DNA from 3 places in the Candidatus Thalassolituus haligoni genome. Region 1 is predicted to be linked to each of the others. Evidence: predicted binding sites of a transcription regulator. Region 1 holds the regulator's gene; each other region holds the start of a gene.
What was found. The regulator sigma-54, encoded in region 1, starts transcription at its own class of promoters, with help from an activator protein. The targets are predictions, from matches to a motif close to TGGCACNNNNNTTGCTNT.

Region 1 (3,277 bases):
TTGCTCTATGGCATCGGGCAGGTTACGAACGTCAACACTGACAGCAACGTTGGCGCGTTTTTCTGCACTGTAGGGCAGGCCTGCGAGTGCTGGCAGTAAATCGACCGGTAGATTATCGATGCAATAAAACCCGAGGTCTTCAAGCACCGCCAGTGCGCTGGATTTACCTGAGCCTGAACGGCCACTGATCACAACCAGACGCATGTACTGTCTCCGTGTTTTGGGCAAGGTCAGTTGTCGGCCAGCGCCCGTTGATACAGTTCCTGGTCGCTGCTCGCACTGCGTAATAGGTGGCGATATTGGCTCTGGCTGAAATTTTCTGCCAGGGTTGCCAGTATTTTCAGGTGGTCGTCTGTTGCTTCTTCAGGCACCAGCAAGGCAAATACAAGATCGACTGGCTGATGGTCTATGGCATCAAAGTCGATGGCCTCGCGCAGGTGGAGTAATACCCCAACGGCCCGTTCACATTGCCGTAATCGACAGTGAGGGATAGCGATGCCTTCGCCAATGCCGGTACTGCCAAGGCGCTCACGCCCAAGCAGACGTTCAAAAACCTCATCCGATGAGCTGCCATCCACTTCTTCAGCAATCAGCTCTGCCAGAAACTCCAGCAGTTTTTTTTTGCTGGTAATGGCGACATCGGTACGAGTACGTTCAGGCGCAAGAATATCGGCAATCGCTATGCTCATGTGTCAGCCTTGTCCGTGCTGTCGGGCAACCAGTTTTTCTTTGTGTTTCAGCACTTGCCGATCCAGTTTGTCGGCCAGCAAGTCAATGGCAGCGTACATGTCGTCATGGGATGACGTCGCATGAAAATCGGCACCACTGACGTGCAGCGATGCTTCTGCCAGCTGACGGCCTTTTTCAAGGGTCAGGGTAACCTGACCAGAGGTAATGGGTTCGGCATGCCGCTCAAGGCGAACCAGTTTTTCCTTGACGTATTCTTCCATGGCTTCGGTAACTTCGACATGGTGTCCACTGATATTGATGCTCATAAACGGCTCCTTATGGCTCGCTTTAAACCGAACAAGGATCGACGGGGTCGATCAAATCAACTGTTTCCGCTCATTCGATGGCGGAATCATCATTGCCTCACGATATTTGGCCACCGTGCGGCGTGCAACCTGAATTCCCTTGTCTCCGAGGACGACGGCGATCTTGTTGTCACTCAGTGGCTTGCGCGGGTTTTCTTCGCTAATCAGCTTCTTGATCATGGCGCGAATGGCGGTTGATGAACATTCGCCGCCAGCATCGGTACTGACATGGCTGGAGAAAAAGTACTTCAGTTCAAAAATACCACGCGGTGTGTGCATGAATTTTTGCGTCGTTACCCGTGAAATGGTCGACTCGTGCATACCAACGGCATCGGCAATATCATGCAGTACCAGTGGTTTCATAGCTTCTTCGCCCTGCTCAAAAAAGTCGAGCTGATATTCGACAATTTTGGTAGCGACTTTCAGCAGGGTTTCGTTGCGGCTTTGCAGGCTTTTGATAAACCAGCGCGCTTCTTGCAGGTGATCTTTGAGGAAGGCGTTGTCGGCACTGCTGTCTGAGCGGCGCACCAACGAGGCGTAGTCGGAGTTTACCCGCAGTTTGGGGGCAATATCCGGGTTCAGTTCAACGCGCCATTCATCGCGGATGTTACGCACGATCACGTCGGGCACAACGTATTCTGACTGTTCGGAGCTGATTCCGGCTCCTGGTTTGGGATTCAACTCCTTGACCAGGCGTAATACGGCTTTGAGGTCTTCTTCTTTCAGCCGGGTTTTGCGCATCAGCGTGGGGTAGTCTTTACTGCCCAGCAGGGCAATGTAGTCACCGATCACCAGTTTGGCTTCTGCCAGCCAGGGAGTGTCGGCTGGCAGCTGGTTTAACTGCAGGATCAGGCATTCGCGCAGGTCGCGGGCAAAAACACCAGCCGGATCAAACTGTTGCAGGCGTTTGAGTACGGCCTGGACTTCGTCTTCCTCAACCCCAAATTCCGGATCCATGGAACCCAGTACGTCGTCTATGGTGGTGTGGAGGTAGCCGTCGTCGTCGACACCGTCAATCAGCATGGTGGCAATCTCGCGATCGACATCACTCATGGGAGTCAGATTCAGTTGCCATTCCAGATGCCCTTGCAGGTCGTCGGAGGTGGCATGACGGGAGTCGTAGTCAAAGTCGTCGTCGCCGACAGAGCCTGAACCGGAGGAAACGCCAGCGGTAGTCTGGAAGGTATCGTCCCAATTGCTGTCGACCGGCAGGTCATCCGGCATCTTGTCGTCCGACCACTGTTCACCCAGTTCCTGGGTGTCGGTGTCGGTCGCTGTCGCCGTGACGGCGGCTTCTCGCTCCTGATCGCCGTTGGTTTGCTGGGCATCCGTATAGTCGTCGTGCTCGGACTCTTCGAATTCCAGCATGGGATTGGAATCCAGGGCTTCCTGGATTTCCTGTTGCAGATCAAGGGTAGACAATTGCAGCAGTCGAATTGCCTGTTGCAGCTGAGGGGTCATGGTCAGCTGCTGACCCATTTTTAACTGAAGCGATGCTTTCATACAGCGTTATAGTTCATCGGTTGTCGGCATGGTCTGTGCATTATACGCCAGCCTGTGAGGCTGGGAATGCTTTTCATGGTGTCGAAATGAAACAGCGCCGGGCATCATAGCCCTGTAAGCCAGTAAGAATCAAAGACGGAAGTCCTGACCAAGGTAGATGGCCCGAACCTGTTCGTTGGCGAGTACTTCATCGGCGCTGCCTTCGGCAATAATGTGTCCACCGCCTACGATATAGGCTTTTTCACAAATTGCGAGGGTTTCGCGGACGTTGTGATCGGTAATCAGTACGCCAATGCCGCGCGCCTTGAGCTGGCGAATGATGGCCATAATGTCGGATACGGAAATCGGGTCGACACCGGCAAAGGGTTCATCAAGCAAAATAAAGGAGGGTTCGGCGGCCAGTGCCCGGGCAATTTCTACCCGGCGGCGTTCACCGCCGGAGAGTGACATCCCCAGGCTGCTGCGAATGTGCTGGATGTGAAATTCGTCCAGCAGTTGTTCCAGCTGTTGCTGGCGTTGGGGTTTTTTCAGTTCCGTGCGGGTTTCCAGAATGGCCATGATGTTGTCTTCGACGCTGAGCTTGCGGAAGATCGAGGCTTCTTGTGGCAGATAGCCAATGCCTTTCTGGGCACGGCCATGCATGGGCAGGTGACTGATGTCGTCGTCGTCAATTTTGACGCGTCCCTTGTCGGCCTGTACCAGGTTGACAATCATGTAAAAACAGGTGGTTTTACCGGCTC
Region 2 (3,277 bases), 930 kb from region 1:
GAGGCCGAGAACCTGACGGCCGGTACCCTGTATGCCATGAAGTGGAACCAGACCGATGCCGGTGCCGCCGACAATGCCTATATGGGCGCTGCTGATATTGAATGGATCAGCCTGGGCCACGCCACCGATGCCGACGTATCTGAGCTGGTCAATGGCGACAGCCCGCTGGCATTTGCCGACATCTTTGATGCGGTTGAACCAACCGGTGGTGCCTGTGCACTGGGTTACAAGAGCATCAATTACCTGGGTAGCCAGGAATGTCTGAAGCTCAAGTCTGGCATGGAGCTGGCCGCTTCGCGTCTGGAAACCCGTCGTTATGCCGCTTATCTGGGTGCCACGGTGGAAATGGCCAAGGAAGAGGGTTTCACCTACAACCCCCATAACCACAAAGCCTACCTGGCAACCACCAATATCGTCAAAGGCATGCTGAACGGTTCCAACGAGACCGGTGGCCCTAACCATATACAGCTGACTGCCAACCAGTGTGGCGGTATTTACGAGTTGTCGCTGGGCAGCAACGCAGACATCGGTTCTGAGTTTGTGATCGGTGCTGTCAAGGGTGAAGTAGCGGGCATTGCCGAGGGTTCCGCCTGTTCAACCGACGGTTTGTCTGGCCCGGATAACGTCGCCTATGTCGGCTATAACACCTTGATCATTACCGAAGATACCGGCTTGCACGCCAACAACTTCGTCTGGTCTTATAATCTGGACAGCAAGCAACTGACCCGTATCTTCTCTGCTCCTAATGGCGCAGAAAACACCGGGCCTTATCTGTTTAACCAGATCAACGGTTTTGCCTACATCACCAACGTTGTGCAGCACCCTGGTGATATTTCGGTAGATCCTTCTGCTGGCTATGAAGCGGAAATCGGTTACTTCGGTCCGATTCCGGTGGTCGCTGCTGGCTCTTCCGCCATGAGTGTGACAGAAGCCCGTGCACTGGCTGCAGATACGGATGGTGTTGAAGTGATTGGCGTTATCACCAGTACTGTAGTGAACGGTGACTATGCAATAGAGGTTGCTGATGTCGACGATGCCAGCCAAGTGATTGCTGTCAAACTGGGCGGTGATGACCGGACTCTTTGGGGCCCGGTTTCCAACCCTTCCGCAGCTGGTACCACTGTGATCGTTAACGGTGATTTTGACTTCGAAGGCTACAGCTCTTACGACAAGAGCATCGAAGGCACGACTCAAATCACGGCGAACTAAGCACGAACTGATTTGATCTTTATAAGCCGCTGCCTTCGGGTAGCGGCTTTTTTGTTCCTGTCCGGCTTTTGCTGCTGCCTCTGTGTCACCCTGACCGATGCCTCCGGTATGTCTTTGCTCCGTTGCCGCCTTTCGCCTCGGCTTGCCTCCGAAGCGGCAAAGCCTCTGTCTGTTACCGTCTTGTTTTGCTGGAATTAATATTAACTTATTGAAAAATAAAGGTTTTTATTTTTGGCACGTCGGTTGCTTTATTACACCCAGAGCAACTATTTTGGGCAGAAGCGGCAATGGCAGCAATCAGTTTCAACAACGCACTGGGTCTTCACGACGAAGCGCTGCAGCTGCGCGCTAAACGGGCAGAAGTCTTGGCCAATAACCTCGCCAATGCCGATACGCCGGGATTCAAGTCCCGCGATTTTAATTTTCAGTCGGCGCTGGAACAGGCGGTAGCCAGTAACAAGGTGGATACCCGCCATTCAACCGGGCTGGTTTTGGAACAGACGTCGGCCGGTCATATTGCCGGACGCAGACGAATGGATGAATCCCTGTTGTATCGTAATCCGAGCCAGCCATCGATTGACGGCAATACCGTCGATTCGCAAATCGAACAGGCGTTATATGCTCGCAACAGTCTTGATTACGACGCCAGCTTCGAGTTTCTCAACAGCAAATTCAAGGGCCTGAAAGGGGCCATTCGGGGAGATTGATCATGTCATTAACCAACGTCTTTGATATCGCCGGTTCTGGCATGAACGCCCAGTCCATCCGGATGAACACCACCGCATCGAACCTGGCCAACGCCGACAGTGCATCCAGTTCGGTCGACGAAACCTATCGTGCACGCAAACCCTGGTTTGCGGTGATGCAACAGCAAGCCCTGCAGCTGAACAAAGACAGTCAGTTCAGTGAGCTGGAAGGCGATGTCGGGGCCGGGGTGCAGGTGCTGGGTATTGTTGAAAAGGACTCGCCGCTGCAGGCCCGTTTCCAGCCGGATCATCCGATGGCCAATGAAGATGGCTATGTTTTTTACCCGAACGTCAATGTGGTGGAAGAGATGACCGACATGATGTCTTCCTCGCGCAGCTATCAGATGAATGTTGAGGTAATGAAAACCGCCAAACAAATGTTGCAGCGCACGCTGACACTGGGTCAATAAGGGGAAGGTTTATGGCAATCGGTGATGTAAGTTCAGCCGCCTCGATCCTCGATCAGTACCGCTCGGAAAGCAGCAGCTCGGTACAGAATCAGAGTAAACAAAATGAGCTGGGTCAGGATGCCTTTCTGGAACTGATGGTGGCGCAGCTGAACAACCAGAACCCGCTTGATCCAATGGACAACCAGGCCTTTGTCGCCCAGCTGGCGCAGTTTTCGGCAGTAGAAGGCATCGACAAACTGAACACCACCAGCGAAAGCATGATGTCGGAGTTCTCCTCCTATTCTGCCTTGCAGGCGTCCAGTCTGGTGGGTCAGTCGGTGATCGTGGATGGCAACCAGAATGGCCTGCTGCTGAGTGGCGGGGTGGTGAGCGGTTATACCGAGATTCCCGACAGTGCCAGCAACCTGACGTTGTCGATTCGCGACAGCAGTGGCCAGTTGCTGGAGCAATACCCGTTGGGTAACCACAGTGATGGCCCGGTATCGGTACGTTGGGATGGTCTCAACCTGATGATGGATGGCGAGATCGTACCGCTGACAACCGCTGATCTGAATCGGCAGGAATATTATCTGGATGACAATGGCGAGCAGGTACTCGACAGCGAGGGCAATGCGGTGCTGAAACCGTACGACCCTGGCGAGTACCAGTTCACCCTGACCGGCACGCTTGCCGGTACAACGGAAGATATCAGTATGCAGATGAGTTCGCGGGTCGACAGCGTGACGTTGAACTCCAGTGGCCAGGTCACGTTGAATCTGACCGGTGGCCAAAAGGCCGGGCTGGCTGATGTCTCCCAGATTCTGGATGAATAATGAGTCCTGGCTATCCGACGTTGCCCGAGGCGGGCAAGACAACCACCGAATGGTGTACGACAGGCAGTGAGAAGAGGAATGTTTAATGGCTTTTAATATT
Region 3 (3,277 bases), 1.8 Mb from region 1:
TCCGGCTGCTGTGATGATGAGGTTAGCGCTGGTCTGGTCATGGTACTGGTTGCTCCTGCATCCGTGTCAGGCGTCAGACTGCCGCTATGGCAAGTTCCTCTGCCGGGCCAAAGAATTCATGATGACGTTGGTCTTCAGGTATCGCCAACGCATCACAGAGTTGGTTAATGCATACCATAAAAGGTTTGGGGCCAAGGAAGTAGATCTGGGCGTCTCGGCTTTCAGGCAGCACAGGTGCCAGCATATCCTGATTCAGGAAGCCGGTGGCATCTGGTGTATCTCCTGGCAGTGGTTTTTCGTAAATAATGAAGCTTTTCAGGTTGGCATACTGGCTGGCCAATGCCTCGACGTGCTCTTTAAAAGCGTGGTGTTGGCTGTCGATTGCCGCGTGAACAAACACGATCGGGCGACCGTCCGACACGCAGCTGTTGAGCATACTGATTGCGGGTGTTATCCCGACTCCTCCTGTGATCAATACCAGTGGCTGTTCGGATTTTGGCGGTAAGACAAAATTACCGGCTGGTGCTGTCAGCATGACTTCGTCACCCGGTCTGGCTCTGTTATGCAGGTATCCGGATACCGTGCCATTGGCTTCTTTCTTGACTGAAATCCGCAGGCCACGTTTACCAGGAGCATCGGAGAGGCTGTAGTTGCGGCGCAGCGATTGGCCATCAATATCGAGTATCAGTGCTATGTACTGGCCAGGAGTGAAATCGATATTCTCTTCACCCTCTGTCGGGATCAGGTAAAACGATGAAATAACCGCGCTTTCTTTTTCGATACGCTCAATCACAAAACGGCGCTCTCCGCGCCAGCCACCCCGACGCTGGGCATGGTCGGAATAAAGCCCTTCTTCTACCTGAATCAGCAAGTCGGCCAGTTGCTGATAGGCCGCTCCCCAGGCATCGGCAATATCCGGTGTTACCGCGTCGCCCAGTACTTCACCAATAGCCTCCATCAGGCACTCCCCAACGATCGGGTAATGTTCCGGAAGAATATTCAAGGCGCAGTGTTTATGGGCGATCAGTCCAACAGCGCTGCCAAGGGCATCCAGATTGTCGATATGGGTGGCATAAGCTACCAGGGCGTTGGCGAGTGCCTGGCGCTGGGTGCCTTTTTGCTGGTGTGTCTGGTTAAACAGATCTGCCACCGCAGGGTAACGGCGGAACATCAGAGGATAAAAGCATTCAGTAATCTCTCGGGAATGAGCACCGACAACCGGGGCGGTTGCTTTGATGATGTCGATTTGGCTGGGGGATAGCATCGGATGTTGTCCTCTTGGCGCACCGGCAGGTGGGCGCTGTCTGTAAAAGTTAATGTTCCCCCGGTTCTTTCCAATATCCGTGCCATTTATAACTTATTGATATGTAAGGAGTAATTTTCATTGGGTCTTTTTTACATCAAGCGGGTGTGGTTGAAATGACCTCATCGAGGTAATATTGACAACATGCCATTTAAACATTACATCTCAGTCATCGAAGACCTTAGCCGTGAGTTGCCAGTTGATGTTCGGTACCGTCGTTTATTGGAAGCTATCCGGCACACCATTCCCTGTGATGCCATCGCACTCTTGCGGCTCTCGGGCGAAGTGTTGCGGCCCATTGCCTTTCTGGGGCTGCGCGAAGAAACCCGGGGAAGACATTTTCATCCGGATCATCACCCCAGACTGAAACAAATCCTTGAGCACCAACGGCTGATCCGGTTTCCTGCGGATTCGCTGCTACCAGACCCATATGACGGCCTGATGCGCTTGCCCGGCATTGATTCTCGCGTGCACGACTGTATGGGGATATCGATTCAGGTGGATGGGCGCAATTGGGGAGTCATTACTTTGGATGCTTCTCGCCCGGGGCAATTTGATGAAACAATTCCTCATGCAGAAGAGCTGGCAATTACCCTGACTCGTGCGGTTATTACCGCAGCAGAACGTATCGAGACACTGCGCCAGCAGGTCAATCGTGGGCAACAAGTCACCGAGGCACTCAATCAGGAGCGCCTTTCAACCGGCGTTGTGGGTAGCAGTACCGAGATCATGCGGCTGATCAGTGATGTGGATGTTGTTGCACCCACCTCGATGACGGTATTGATTGAAGGTGAAACCGGGGTTGGCAAAGAGTTGGTTGCCCGGCGTTTGCATATGCAATCGGCCCGAGCGGATAAACCTCTGATTTACCTGAACTGCGCTGCATTACCGGAGACCCTGGCTGAGGCAGAGCTGTTTGGCCACACCCGTGGCGCTTTCACCGGGGCCAGTCAGGCGCGAGCGGGCCGATTCGAGTTGGCCGATGGTGGAACGCTGTTTCTTGATGAAATTGGTGAGTTACCAATCACCTTGCAAGCGACGCTGCTGCGGGTGTTGCAAGAAGGTGACATCCAGAGGGTCGGCAGTGATGAGACACACAAGGTTGATGTGCGGGTGGTTGCTGCGACTAACCGTAACCTGAAACATGAGGTGGCTGCCGGTCGTTTTCGGGAAGACCTGTATCACCGTTTAAGTGTTTTTCCTCTGCGAGTGCCTGCTTTGCGGGAACGCCAGCGGGATGTACTGGAGCTGGCGGAGTTTTTCCTGGAGCGTCTGCAGCACCGGCTGAATGTTCAAAAATTGCTGTTAACGGCAGATGCCCGCGAGACTCTGTTGCGCTACCAGTGGCCGGGTAATGTGCGGGAGTTGGAACACGTGCTGGGCCGTGCGGCACTCAGGGCGCAGCGGCCGTCTGATCATGCACTGGTCTATATCGACAGGCAGACTCTGGCACTGGGTGATATCGAACTTCAACCATCAGACTCTGGTGTTGATGAGCTGGATGGTGGCGACCAGAGCGGCAGTGGTCAGGGCGGCTTCGGGTCGCTGGCTGAGCTGACCCGGTGCTATCAGACGCGCCTGATTAGTCGGGTGCTACAGGAGCAAGTGGGCAATGTGTCGGCGGCTGCGCGCGTGCTGCAAGTTGACCGAAGCAATCTTCTGAGGCTGGTGAAACGCCTTGGCATCCATGTCGGGTGATCATGTCGGGTGATCATGTCGGGGGGTTGGGCGCTGCCAATCAGTCCTTCTTTAACTTCATGGTCGAAGCCCGTGGCTTGCGATTGCTGTGAAATACTTTTTTCACCGGTGGGGCTTTGGGCGCGTGGGCTTCGGTAACGGGTTCTTTTGACGCGTTATCGTGGTCGACCTGCGGTTGCGGTGCGAGTGGCACGTGTTGTCGCGGCTTGTCGGTGTCGGGTTGCGATTGGACTGCAGCTTTTTGCTGTATCGGCCGAGGCTTGTGATGTTTACGTT

Region 2: the regulator sigma-54 is predicted to act here: its motif matches at 1,442-1,459, upstream of flgB (flagellar basal body rod protein FlgB).
Region 3: the regulator sigma-54 is predicted to act here: its motif matches at 1,332-1,349, upstream of hmpA (NO-inducible flavohemoprotein).

Annotation. Positions count from the first base shown of each region.
Region 1 covers NZ_CP139482.1:810,210-813,486, forward strand. Annotated here, with positions in the region: gene rapZ (RNase adapter RapZ) at 1-204, opposite strand, end outside; gene ptsN (PTS IIA-like nitrogen regulatory protein PtsN) at 231-689, opposite strand; gene hpf (ribosome hibernation-promoting factor, HPF/YfiA family) at 693-995, opposite strand; gene SOJ49_RS03645 (RNA polymerase factor sigma-54) at 1,047-2,537, opposite strand; gene lptB (LPS export ABC transporter ATP-binding protein) at 2,667-3,277, opposite strand, start outside.
Region 2 covers NZ_CP139482.1:1,742,984-1,746,260, forward strand. Annotated here, with positions in the region: gene SOJ49_RS07825 (DUF5017 domain-containing protein) at 1-1,209, shown strand, start outside; gene flgB (flagellar basal body rod protein FlgB) at 1,497-1,916, shown strand; gene flgC (flagellar basal body rod protein FlgC) at 1,919-2,365, shown strand; gene SOJ49_RS07840 (flagellar hook assembly protein FlgD) at 2,377-3,177, shown strand; gene SOJ49_RS07845 (flagellar hook-basal body complex protein) at 3,263-3,277, shown strand, end outside.
Region 3 covers NZ_CP139482.1:2,630,180-2,633,456, reverse strand. Annotated here, with positions in the region: gene SOJ49_RS11740 (NnrS family protein) at 1-41, opposite strand, end outside; gene hmpA (NO-inducible flavohemoprotein) at 74-1,264, opposite strand; gene norR (nitric oxide reductase transcriptional regulator NorR) at 1,448-3,001, shown strand; gene SOJ49_RS11725 (S1 RNA-binding domain-containing protein) at 3,042-3,277, opposite strand, start outside.